Regions from separate parts of the Streptomyces sp. NPDC007905 genome, predicted to be linked through region 1. Evidence: riboswitches for the same ligand, from Rfam matches in the RefSeq annotation. Region 1 holds a riboswitch; each other region holds the start of a gene.
What was found. A riboswitch is a leader RNA that binds a small molecule or an ion and turns the genes downstream of it on or off. The one in region 1 is predicted to bind cyclic di-AMP.
Positions count from the first base shown of each region.

Region 2: linked by a shared signal. The riboswitch ahead of ACFZDC_RS38965 (peptidoglycan DD-metalloendopeptidase family protein) and the one ahead of ACFZDC_RS08200 (peptidoglycan DD-metalloendopeptidase family protein) in region 1 are both predicted to bind cyclic di-AMP.
Region 3: linked by a shared signal. The riboswitch ahead of ACFZDC_RS25820 (transglycosylase SLT domain-containing protein) and the one ahead of ACFZDC_RS08200 (peptidoglycan DD-metalloendopeptidase family protein) in region 1 are both predicted to bind cyclic di-AMP.

Region 1 covers NZ_JBIBKS010000003.1:400,728-404,884, forward strand. The annotation lists gene ACFZDC_RS08195 (FCD domain-containing protein) at 192-887, opposite strand; gene ACFZDC_RS08200 (peptidoglycan DD-metalloendopeptidase family protein) at 1,086-1,841, opposite strand; cyclic di-AMP (ydaO/yuaA leader) riboswitch at 1,854-2,018, opposite strand; gene ACFZDC_RS08205 (insulinase family protein) at 2,245-3,633, opposite strand; gene ACFZDC_RS08210 (insulinase family protein) at 3,630-4,157, opposite strand, start outside.
Region 2 covers NZ_JBIBKS010000038.1:48,189-52,345, forward strand. The annotation lists gene ACFZDC_RS38960 (GDSL-type esterase/lipase family protein) at 1-491, opposite strand, end outside; gene ACFZDC_RS38965 (peptidoglycan DD-metalloendopeptidase family protein) at 717-1,625, opposite strand; cyclic di-AMP (ydaO/yuaA leader) riboswitch at 1,628-1,793, opposite strand; gene ACFZDC_RS38970 (alpha-galactosidase) at 2,097-4,157, opposite strand, start outside.
Region 3 covers NZ_JBIBKS010000015.1:88,075-92,231, forward strand. The annotation lists gene ACFZDC_RS25815 (polyprenyl synthetase family protein) at 1-797, opposite strand, end outside; cyclic di-AMP (ydaO/yuaA leader) riboswitch at 1,296-1,510, shown strand; gene ACFZDC_RS25820 (transglycosylase SLT domain-containing protein) at 1,516-2,004, shown strand; gene ACFZDC_RS25825 (Cof-type HAD-IIB family hydrolase) at 2,040-2,852, opposite strand; gene ACFZDC_RS25830 (carboxymuconolactone decarboxylase family protein) at 2,917-3,366, opposite strand; gene ACFZDC_RS25835 (hypothetical protein) at 3,450-4,031, shown strand; gene ACFZDC_RS25840 (FAD-dependent oxidoreductase) at 4,047-4,157, opposite strand, start outside.

The sequences.
Region 1 (4,157 bases):
GGCCGCGTCATCCTTTGCGGGTGACGCGGCTTCCGCGTTTTCGGCAGCCGCCGGAGGAATTCACGGCGGGCACGGATGAATTCATCCGGGCACGGGATGGCACGCGACGGTGAATTGTGATGGCACGCCAGAAAAAGGGCAGCGGGAATTCACGTCCACCGAATATCACTTCTTTGTATACGGCGCCCGTGTTAATGCCGCAGGCCCGACATGTTTACGGCGTGTTGCGAGTTCCTCACACGCTCCGTCCGGTCGCCTCCCGAGGCGAACCGCAGCCGGTGCGCGGTCGTCGAGCGCTCGCAGTGCAGCGCCGTGATCGCCCGTGCACGCTCCCCGTCGCCGCGCGCCACCGCGTCCACGATGGCGCCGTGCTCGGCCCAGGACTCCACCGGATTCGGCGATGCCTCGACCGCGTACATCCAGGCGATCTTGTGCCGCAGCTGGGTCAGCATCGAGGTCAGTGAGTGGCTGCCGGAGGCCTGCGCGAGCGTCTCGTGGAACCAGCCGCCCAGCGAGCGCAGATCCTCGCTGCTGCCCCGTCTCGCCCGTTCCTGGCCCAGCCGGACCAGTCCCCGCAGCACCTTCAGATGGGCCTCGGTGCGCCGCTGGGCGGCCCGGGAGGCGCCGAGCGGCTCCAGGAGCATGCGCATCTCCAGCAGGTCGGCTGCCTCCTGCTCGGTCGGCTCGGCCACGCACGCGCCCGCGTGCCGCCGGGTCACCACGAAGCCCTCCGCCTCCAGGGTGCGCAGGGCCTCGCGGACGGGGACACGCGAGACGCCGTAGCGGCGGGCCAGGACTTCCTCGGTGAGGCGGCTGCCGCGCTCGTAGACACCGGCCACGATGTCGTCCCGGATCGCCGTGCACACCGAGTGCGCCGGAATACGCATGACCGACCTCCGTCTTAATCCCCGTGAAACGTCGACGATGGACGTGTGTTCCGTGACTCTATTCCAATGAGCCGGAATTTCCGACGGCAGGCCTGAATCCATGGATATTTTTTGGACAGCGGATGCGGCGGGCAGGGCGAAAAACGGCGAAAGCCCCGGCTGGTGAGCCGGGGCTTCGGGATGCCGTGCGGTGGAGGGTCAGACGTCCACGCCGTGCTTGCGCAGATAGGTGACCGGGTCGACGTCCGACCCGTACTCGGGGGTCGTACGGGCCTCGAAGTGCAGATGCGGCCCGGTGACATTGCCCGTCGCGCCGGACAGGCCGATCTGGAGGCCCGGGGTGACCTTCTGGCCCACGGTGACGCCGATGGACGACAGGTGGCCGTACTGGGTGTACATGCCGTCGGCCATCCGGATCACGATCTGGTTGCCGTACGCGCCGCCCCAGCCGGTCGAGACGACCGTGCCGGAGCCGACCGCGTGGACGGGCGTGCCGCTCGCCGCGTGGAAGTCGATGCCGGTGTGGGAACCGGAGGACCACAGGGAGCCGCCGGTCTTGTAGCCCGTGGAGACGTACGAGTGCACGATCGGGGCGACGAAGGCGTTCAGGCGCTTGCGCTCGGCCGCGCGGGCGGCGCGCACCTTGGCCTCACGCTCCTTCTCGGCCCGCTCGGCGGCCGCCTTGACCGCGGCCTCCTCGGCCGCCTTCCGGTCGGCGGCCTGCTTCTGGGCGGCGGCCTGCTCGTCGATCTGCTCGGCGACGTCGTCGCTCACGGTGATCACAGGGGTGAGACCGGTCTGCTCGACGGAGTTCTCCGCGGCGAGCGCGGGGGTGGCCGCGAGGGTGCCGATGACACCGGTGGTGGTGAGGGCCGCGATGCCGGCCGCCTGAGCCGTGGTGCGCTTGACCCGGCCGGGCTTGCGGTGCTTCCCGGTGGCGCACATGAACGCCATGAAGTGGCTGGTCCTTTCCTTCCCTCTCGCCTACCGGGTTAGCTGACGGGTTCGGAGCAGGAAGGTCTCCTACGGACCCCCTCGCTCACGCGCGGGCGTCCGATTCACCCCAGGGACTGTGGTTGGGTCCCCGGCTCCCCTGGCTCGCGCCGTACGGGGACTCGGCGATGACTGTCCGGTGCCGCGGGCGCGGCGCACTGCCTGACGAACAGCCTCGAAGACGCTACGGTGAGCGACTTTCGATTCCCAAACGGATCCGGGCTTTTGTAGCGCATCCCACAGGCCAGACAGGCAACGTCTGCCCCAATTCGGACATCTGGAGGGGGCTCCGCACGGCAACTGCGAAGGGTCCTGACGACCCGTCGGTCGCCAGGGCCCCACGCGCGCGTGCGCGGCTTCGCTCCTACTCGGCCGCCACGACGGTGACTTCGCCGATGCCGAGCGCCTCGACCGGCGCCTTGATCTGGGCCGCGTCACCGACGAGCACGGTCACCAGCCGGTCCACCGGGAAGGCGTTGATGACCGCGGCGGTGGCCTCCACGGTGCCGGTGGCGGCGAGCTGCTGATAGAGCGTCGCCTGGAAGTCGTCCGGCAGGTGTTGCTCGACCTGGTCCGCCAGGGTGCTCGCGACGGCCGCCGCGGTCTCGTACTTCAGCGGCGCCACCCCGACGAGGTTCTGCACGGCGACATCGCGCTCGGCGTCGGTCAGGCCCTCCGCCGCGAGCGTGCGCAGCACCGTCCACAGGTCCTGCAGCGCGGGACCGGTGTTCGGGGTGTCCACGGAGCCGCTGATGGCGAGCATCGCGGCACCGGTGCCCTCCGGCGCGGACCTGAGGACCTGCCCGAAGGCGCGCACGCCGTACGTGTAGCCCTTCTCCTCGCGCAGGACGCGGTCCAGGCGGGAGGTGAGGGTGCCGCCGAGGCAGTACGTGCCGAGCACCTGGGCGGCCCACACGCGGTCGTGCCGGTCGGGGCCGATCCGGCCGATCAGCAGCTGCGTCTGGACGGCGCCGGGCCGGTCGACGATGACGACGCGACCGGTGTCGTCGGCGGTCACCGGCGGCACGGGCCGCGGCTGACCCGGCGTGCCGGACCATGCGCCGAGGGTGTCGGTGAGCAGCGCGTCCAGCTCGGTGCCGGCGAGGTCGCCGACCACGACCACGGTGGCCGTGGCGGGCCGGACATGGCGGTCGTAGAAGGCGCGTACGGCCTCCGCGTCGATCTTCTCGACCGTCTCCTCCGTGCCCTGGCGCGGGCGCGACATGCGCGAGGTCTCCGGGAACAGCTCCTTGGAGAGTTCCTTCGCGGCCCGGCGGGAGGGGTTGGCCAGCTCGTGCGGGATCTCGTCCAGGCGGTTGCGGACCAGCCGCTCGACCTCGCTCTCGGCGAAGGCGGGCGCGCGCAGGGCGTCGGCGAGCAGACCGAGGCCCTTGGCCAGGCGAGAGGCCGGGACCTCCAGGCTGAGGCGGACGCCGGGGTGGTCGGCGTGCGCGTCGAGCGTGGCGCCGGCCCGCTCCAGCTCGGCGGCGAACTCCTCCGCCGAGTGCTTGTCGGTGCCCTCGGAGAAGGCCCGCGCCATGATCGTGGCGACGCCGTCCAGGCCGGCCGGTTCGGTCTCCAGGGGCGCGTCCAGCAGCACCTCTACGGCGACGACCTGCTGACCGGGACGGTGGCAGCGCAGAACGGTCAGGCCGTTGTCCAGCGTGTCGCGTTCGGGGGCCGGGAACGCCCAGGGCTTGGCCGCACCCGGCTGCGGCTGGGGGTGGAAGTCCATCGTGGCGAGCTCGGTCACTTGGCCGTCTCCTCGTTGTCGTTACCGGCCTCTACCGTGGCCTCCGATTCCGGGTCCTCGGGGACGTCGGCGTCCTCGACGGCCTCGGGCGACTTCGGCTCGTAGACGAGGACCGCGCGGTTGTCGGGGCGCAGGCGGGCCTTGGCGACCTCCTGGACCTCCTCCGGGCTGACCTCCAGGACACGCTGGACGGCGGTCAGGGCGAGCTGCGGGTCGCCGAACAGGACGGCGTACCGGCACAGTTCGTCGGCGCGGCCGGCTACCGTGCCGAGCCGGTCCAGCCACTCGCGCTCCAACTGGGCCTGGGCGCGCTCCATCTCCTCGGGCGTGGGGCCCTCCTCGGCGAACCGGGCGAGCTCCTCGTCGATCGCGGCCTCGATCACCGGCACCTCGACGTCGCCGGAGGTCTTCACGTCCAGCCAGCCGAGCGAGGGCGCGCCGGCCAGGCGCAGCAGGCCGAAGCCGGCCGTGACGGCCGTACGGTCGCGGCGCACGAGCCGGTTGTACAGGCGGGAGGACTCGCC
Region 2 (4,157 bases), on a different contig from region 1:
CGGTCCTGGACGGACTTCAGGGACCACAGGTCGAGCACGGGACAGCCGTACCGGTCGGCGATGGCGCGGACGTGCCCGTTGTAGGTGGCGATCTTGCCGCGCAGGTGCTTGAGCAGGGGAACGCCACGGGTGTCGAAGCCGGTCGTCACCAGGACCGAGCCCGCGGCCCCGGTGAGCCGGGCCACGGCGCGCTCGAAGCGCTCGGCCACCTCGTCCGGGTCGGTGCCGGGCCGGATGATGTCGTTGCCGCCCGCGCAGAAGGAGACGAGGTCCGGGGCCATTTCGACGGCCTTGGGGACCTGGTCGGCCACGATCTGGTCGAGCAGCTTTCCACGCACCGCCAGGTTCGTGTACGCGAAGTCGCCCTCGGGCCGCCGGTCGGCGAGCAGTACCGCGAACCGGTCGGCCCAGCCCACGAAGGCCCCGTCGGGGCCGGGGTCGCCGACGCCCTCGGTGAAGCTGTCCCCCACCGCCACGTACGACCCGATCACTGATCTGCTGTCATTCTTCGAATCGTCTGCCACGTCGGACCATGATTCACCTTCGGATGTGACCTACGCGACCGTAATTCAGGGTTGACGGACGGTGAGATAAGCCACTTCCCCAACACCCTCGGCCGGGAATACGCCAGCCGGCCCGACACGCCGACGGCCGGACCCGGGGATCGGGGTCCGGCCGTCGGCGGCGTGTCAGGCAAGAGGTTTACGGCGTGGTCGTCAGCCGACGGCGACGCCGTGCGAGCGGAGGTAGCCGACCGGGTCGATGTCCGACCCGTAGTCGGGCGTGGTGCGGATCTCGAAGTGCAGGTGCGGTCCGGTCACGTTGCCGGTGGCACCGGACAGACCGAGCCGGCCGCCCTCGGTCACGGTCTGGCCGGCCGAGACGGAGAGCTGGGAGAGGTGGCCGTACTGGGCGTAGTAGCCGTCGTTCAGCTTGATGACGACCTGGTTGCCGTACGCGCCGCCCCACCCGGCGGAGACGACGGTGCCGGCGGCAACGGCCTTGACGGGGGTGCCGGTCGGCACGACGAAGTCGACGCCGGTGTGGTAGCCGCTGGACCACATGCTGCCTGCCACGTGGTAGCCGGTGCCGATGGTGGCGCCGGTGACCGGGAGGGTGTAGCCGGTGGAGGGGGCGGGGGTCTGCGCCGCCGCGGTCGCGGTGGTCGCCGGGGCCGACGGGGTCGCCTGCGGCTTCCGGGAGGCCCGCGAGGGCTCGGCGGACTCGGTGTGCGTCGTCGCCGCCTTCGCGCCGAGGGACAGCTTCAGACCCGGGTGGATCAGCGACGGGTCGGCGCCGACGGCCTGCCGGTTGTCCTCGTAGAGCCGGTGCCAGCCGCCGCTGACGTTCTGCTCGTCGGCGATCGCCGCCAGGCAGTCACCGGATTTCACCGTGTAGCTGCGCACGCCCGCGTTCGACTGCGCGGTGGCCTTCTTCTCAGCCGTCTTGTCCACGGCCGGAAGGGACTGCGCGGCCTTACCGGCAACGGACTGCGTGGTGGCGGCGTGCGCTCCGGCGGCTGCGACGAGCGGCAGGGCCAATGCGGCACCGCCGGTCCCGGCGACGGCGATCGAGCGGGTGAGACGCCGGGTCTTCGGGCGTCGGTGCTTACCCTTCGCGGGCATGGCTCGTTCCTCTCCGGCGCCTGCGAGGTGAGCTGTCGGGTTCGGGCTGGAGCTGCCCGGCCGCCACGCGCGGCTGCACCCCGAGCCTGTGCCCCGGAGACCGGGACAGGCAGTCATACCTGGTGGGTCCCCCGCTCCTGCCGAACACGGGTCAAGTGTGTGGGGACTCCGGGCGGCGGCAGGATTCGGCGTTCCGTCCGGATTGGTGGCGAACGTAAGCGAGCGAGACGCACCCGGACAAGCAGCAGTTTCCCGGCGTGAGTGCTCCAGCTGATCGAATTCGGGAATGTACGGTCACCCTCCGTGAATACCCGAATCCTGCACCCTTTCAATTACCCCCGCCGCCACGGGAATTACGTGCACATGACGCGCGACACACGGTCACGAATATGACGCTCCTCACGCACCGCCTCCCCATGCCGTGCTATTCCAGAGCGAGTTGCAATGAAGGCTGCAATTCGGTCAGAAGCCTCAGATACGGCGCAGCCGGATAACTTTCGCATCCAGGTCACCCTTCAGTCCGGTGCGCAGACCGTGGTGCAGCAGGACCGCTCCCCGGTGGACCTCGCCCGTTTCGCGGCATTCGTACGCTTCTGCCGGGTCGAGTCCGCGCAGCCGCAGCGCCGGCACCGGCTCACCGTAGCTCTGCGCCTGGAGGCAGACGAGGACCGCGGTCTCACCCCCGAGCACGTACTGGACGGCGCTCAGGCCACCCGTCGGGGGCCGCAGCCGGTACAGCTCGCCGCGCTGGACGACCGGACGGATCTCCTTGTAGAGCTCCACCCACTGCCGGGCCTCGGACAGCTCCTCCTCGGTCCACTCGGTGAGGTCGCCGCCGACGCCGAGCACCCCGGCCATCGAGCTGACGAAGCGGAACCGCAACGGGCTGACCCGCCCGTTGAGCTGGGTGTTCGGGCTGTCGGTGACCCAGGCGGCCATGACCCGCGCGGGGTGGATCTGGCTGAAGCCGTGCTGGATGGCGAGCCGGTCGAGCGGGTCGGTGTTGTCGGAGGTCCACACCTGGTCGGTGCGGCTGAGCACGCCGAGGTCGATCCGGCCGCCGCCACCCGAGCAGGACTCGAAGGCGACCTGGGGGTGGGCGGTGCGCAGCCGGTCCAGCAGGGCGTACAGGGCGCGGACGTGGTCGACCCACAGGCGCTGCGGGTACGGCTCCCCGGGCCAGCCGGCGTCGGTGAAGCAGCGGTTGAAGTCCCACTTCACGTAGTCGATCGGGGCGCTGGACAGGAGGGTGTCCAGCTGCCTCCAGAGGTATTCCTGAACGTCCTCGCGAGCGAGGTTGAGGACGAGCTGGTTGCGCAGTTCCGTCCGCTTTCGCCCCGGTTGGTGCTGCACCCAGTCGGGGTGGGCGCGGTAGAGCTCGCTGTCGGGGTTGACCATCTCGGGCTCGACCCAGATGCCGAACTGCATGCCGAGGCCGTGCACCTGGTCCGCGAGGGGCTTGAGGCCGTGCGGGAAGCGGTCGGGGTTGGGCGTCCAGTCGCCGAGACCGGCCCGGTCGCTGGTGCGGGCGCCGAACCAGCCGTCGTCCACCACGAACAGCTCGACGCCGATCGCGGCGGCCCGCCGGGCGAGGGCGGTCTGCTGCTGCTCGGAGATGTCGAAGTTGGTCGCCTCCCAGGAGTTGAACAGCACCGGCCGGTCCCGGTCCGCGTCCGGGATGACGTACGCCCGCTGGTAGGCGTGCCAGGTGCGGCTGGCCCCACCGAAGCCGCCGTCGCTCCACAGGCCCGCGAAGACGGGTGTGGTGTACGACTGCCCCGGCTCCAGGAGCAGCAGGCCCGAGTCGTCGTAGCCCGCGCCGCCGGTGATCTGCACGCGCGCGTCCGGGAGTTGGGCGACGGCGATGCGCCAGGAGCCGGACCAGCCGAGCGCGCAGCCGTAGACCTCGCCGCGCTCCTCGGTCGCGTCGGTGTCCAGCGCGACCCAGGGCAGGTGCTGGTGGCCGGTGTGGCCGCGGCGGCTGCCGATGACCTTCTCACCGTGGGTGAGGGGGGCGGTGGTGAGCAGGGACTCGGCGGCCCAGCGGCCGTGCAGCTGGGACAGCCGCCAGCCCTCGCGGTCGGGCAGGGTCCAGGTGGCGGCGTCGGCGCGCAGCAGCTCCACGCGCGCGTGCCCGCCGTTGGCCACGGTCACCCAGCGCTCCACGACGTCCCCGCGCATCCGGTAGTGCAGGGTGACCGCCATGCCGTCGTCGTCGAAGCGCAGCCGCAGCTGGTCGCCGTCGGCGCCGCCCTCGGTGTCGTACGACACGAGGCGCCACTCGGTGCCGCGCCGCTCCTCGGTGCGCACGGACAGGGCGGGGCGGACGAAGCGGGGACCGCCCTCGACGGGGTACTCCTCGCGGCCGTCGAGCGGGGACTCGAAGGGCCAGTAGGCGGGCAGCGGGTTCACCGCGAGCGCCTCGGCGTCGGCGAGCGCGATCCGTGGCCCCCAGTGGAGGTGCAGCAGCTCGTCCGTATCGGTCAGATGCAGCGCATAGCTGCTGGTGGGCCCCGACAGGAGCCACGTACG
Region 3 (4,157 bases), on a different contig from region 1:
GCGACGTCCTCGGGCAGCCCCAGCCGGGCGGCCCGCTCGCGCAGCCGCAGGACGGGCAGCGTCGGGATGCCCTCGCGCAGGTCGGTCCCCGGGGTCTTGCCGGACTCGCGCGAGTCGGAGGCGATGTCCAGGACGTCGTCCGCGAGCTGGAAGGCGACCCCGAGCCGTTCGCCGTACTGGGTGAGCACGTCGACGACCGTCTCGTCGGCCCCGGACATCATCGCGCCGAACCGGCACGACACGGCCACCAGGGAGCCCGTCTTGCCTCCGAGCACGTCCAGGTAGTGCTCGACCGGGTCCCGCCCGTCCGAGGGGCCCGCCGTCTCCAGGATCTGCCCGGTGACCAGCCGCTCGAACGCGAGGGCCTGCACCCGGACCGCCTCGGGGCCGAGGTCGGCGAGGATCTGGGAGGCGCGGGCGAAGAGGAAGTCGCCGGTGAGGACCGCGACGGAGTTGCCCCAGCGGGTGTTGGCGCTGTCCACGCCGCGCCGCACGGACGCCTCGTCCATGACGTCGTCGTGGTACAGCGTGGCGAGGTGGGTCAGCTCCACGACGACGGCCGACGGCACGACGCCTGGCGCGTACGGGTCGCCGAACTGTGCCGCGAGCATCACGAGCAGCGGCCGGAACCGCTTCCCACCGGCTCGTACGAGGTGTTGCGCGGCCTCCGTGATGAACGGGACCTCGCTCTTGGTGGCTTCGAGCAAGCCTTCCTCGACAGCCGCCAATCCGGCCTGGACATCGGCTTCCAGAGCCTGGTCCCGCACGCTCAGCCCGAACGGCCCGACGACGGTCACGAGGGGTCTCCTGTCTGCTGGTGTCTGGTGGCGATTACACGGTTTGTCGATAGGTCGCTGCCCTCACTCAAGTCAGCGTATCCGGTCCTGTTTCGATCACCGATAGCGCCCACCGGTCCAGCCCGGCGGTATCGGATCACGGCCGGTATGTTTTTGATGATCCGATAAGGATGGACATCTATTGACTTAACAGGAACTAGTCCGGTTTGTCGCGAACTGGACGGTGGGCGGATTACTCCTTTTGCGCCACGACCGACAAAACTCCCGAATCCCCCATGTCCGGTTTGGTACACTTTGCTATTTCGTGAATTGGGTCACGCATACCCATGTACCCGGCTGATCGCCCCACCACCGGTTCCCCCTTGCCACGTCAGCCAGTTGAGGGTTGGCAACCGCAAAGGATCAAGCACCCCATATGGCACAGATCAAGGTCAACGGGGTCTTTGTGTGAATCCCATACTTGTTCCGGACATGTGCTCTCGCATAGCTTCCCGCCCTGTCAGGCGAACGCCGAATCCTGCCGCGTCTGACACCACCCATCGACGAACTCATTCGTACGGCAGGAGCGGGGGACCCAGGTAAGCCGCTGTCCCGGCACGACACACGTCGTGCCGGTACGGCTAGGGGTGAAGCCGTGCCTCCCACCAGAGGCACGGCCGGGCACCTCCCCGCCCGAACCCGACAGCTCACCTCGCAGGCGACGGAGAGGAATTTCGCCATGCCTGCTGCCGCTCAGCCCCGCCGCGTCCGCACCAACCGCCTCATCCGCACGCTCGCCGTCGCCGGCACCGGCGCCGCCGTACTCGCGCTTCCGCTCATCGGCGCGACCGGCGCCTCCGCCGCCACCCCCACGGCCACCACGCCCTCCACCACCCTTGCCGGCTACCCGAACAACCTCGACGGCTGGATCCGCGAGTCGCTCGCGATCATGGCCCAGAAGGGAATCCCGGGGACGTACAACGGCATCTACCGCAACGTCATCCGTGAGTCGTCGGGCAACCCGCTGGCCATCAACCTCTGGGACTCCAACGCGGCCAAGGGCATCCCGTCCAAGGGCCTGCTCCAGGTCATCGACCCGACGTTCAAGGCCTACCACGTGGCCGGAACGTCCTACAACATCTACGACCCGGTCGCGAACATCACGGCCGCCTGCAACTACGCGGCCGCGCGCTACGGGTCGATCGACAACGTCTTCGGCGCCTACTGATCGCTACCGGTGGCAGGCCACTACTGATATCCCGGTCAGTCTGTCGGGAACAGTCTTTCGAGGACGACGGCGATGCCGTCGTCCTCGTTCGACTGTGTGACCTCGTCGGCGACCGCCTTGAGTTCGGGGTGGGCGTTGGCCATGGCGACACCGCGTCCGGCCCAGTCGAACATGGGGATGTCGTTGGGCATGTCACCGAAGGCGAGGGCCCGTTCGGCGGCGATCCCCAGATGGTCGGCGGCCAGCGCCAGCCCCGTCGCCTTGGTGACACCGCAGGGCTGGAGTTCCACCGTCCCCGGCCCCGACATCGTGACCGTCGCCAGCGAGCCCACCGCCGAGCGCGCGATCGCCGCCAACTCGTCGTCGGACAGCGTGTGGTGGCGCAGCAACACCTTGCTGATCGGCTCGCACCACAGATCGTCCCGCCGGCCGACCCGCACCGCGGGCAGAGTGGGGTGCGGCATCAGATACCCCGGTTCGATCAGCGTCAGCCCGTCCACGCCGTCCTGGTCGACGGCCGCATAGACCTGGCCCACCTCGGCCTCGATCTTGCCGAGCGCGGTCTCGGCCAGTTCCCGGTCCAGCCGGACCGACCACAGCAGGCGGTCGGCGCCGGCGTCGTAGACCTGCGCGCCCTGCCCGCACACCGCTAGCCCCGTGCAGCCGAGCGCGTCCAGGAGCGGCCGTACCCGGGGCGCCGGGCGGCCCGTCACCACCAGGTGCCGGGCGCCGGCCCGCGCCACCCGCTCGAGCGCGGCGAGCGACCGGTCGGAGACGGTGTCGTCGCCGCGCAGCAGCGTCCCGTCCAGGTCGGTGGCGATCAGTGCGTGTGCGGGGGGTGCGGCCATGATCAGAGAATACGGACAGCGCGCCCCGCCGACTCACCGCGATGTTCCCGGACTTGTGTGCTGCTCAGCCCCAAGTGGTGCCCGCGGGCTCCCTGATGGTGGCATTGATGCGGTTGAACATGTTGGTGAGCGAGATGGTGAGGATCAGCGCGGAGAGCTGCTTCTCGTCGAAGTGGCCGGCCACCTCGTCCCACAGCGCGTCCGGCACCGGCTCCTCGGAGAGGTCGGCCAGCCGCGTGACCCGCTCGGTCAGCTGCAGCGCCGCACGCTCGGCCCGAGTGAAGCAGGGCGCCTCACGCCAGGCCACGACGCCGGCGATCCGCTCCTCGCTCGCACCGGCCTTGCGCAGGTTCACCGTGTGGCCGTACACACAGGCGCTGCGCCCGTTGATCTGGCTGGCCCGCAGCCCGACGATCTCGGCCAGCTCCTGCGGCAGTCCGCCCCCGCCGATCCCCTGGAAGATCGTGCCGATGCCCTTCAGGGCGGCCGGAAGGACGTACGCCGGGTTGGTCATCCGCGCCTGCCTGGTGCTGCCTCCAGTGGCCGTGGTGCGCGTCGGGTTGCTCGCACTGCACTGACGGAGCGGGGGCGGATGGTGTGACAGACCGGCACGGAGAATCTTCGGCCCATCTTCCGAAGGCGGCGACGGGCGTCATCGAGCGCTCCCCCAAGGAGCTGAAGCCGGAGATCTACACTCTCTCCTTCCGTATCCGGCGGGTGGACGACGACGACCTCCGCCCGTACGTGGCCGTCGGCTACAACACCGAGAACCAGTACGAGCGCGAGAAGGTTCACAGGGACCGCGGCGAGGCCCGCTGGTACTGCGCCGGCCGGCTGCTGGACGGCTTCGAGATGCTCGGAAGGTCCCGAGGACCCGGTCGGGGCGCGCCCGTAGAAGGAGGTCGAGGGGCTCGGGCGGCGGTTCGAGGAGAGGGATCCCGACGGGAGCGGGACGTCCGACGTGAGGTGCTCGGGACGCACTTCGCCGACGCCTGGGTCGAGCCGGCCCGCCGGCTGCACGCGGACGGCCGGATCGAGAAGGTCTTCGGCCGCCCGCTGCCCGTCGTGATCTTCGACATGTACTGCCCGGGCTGGGAGGTGGAGGCCACCACGGCCGCCAACCCGCCCGAGCTGATCGAGGGGTTCCTGAAGGGGCAACGGGCGGCCGAGGAGGCGTAGGGGGCCTCGGGCCTCTCAGCCGTGGGCGGCCGCCAGGTGCTTGGCCAGCCGTGGCGAGGCGAATTCCGTGCCGCAGACGAAGCGCATCACCGGACCGTACGAGGACGCCGCCGGGAGGCCGGTGAA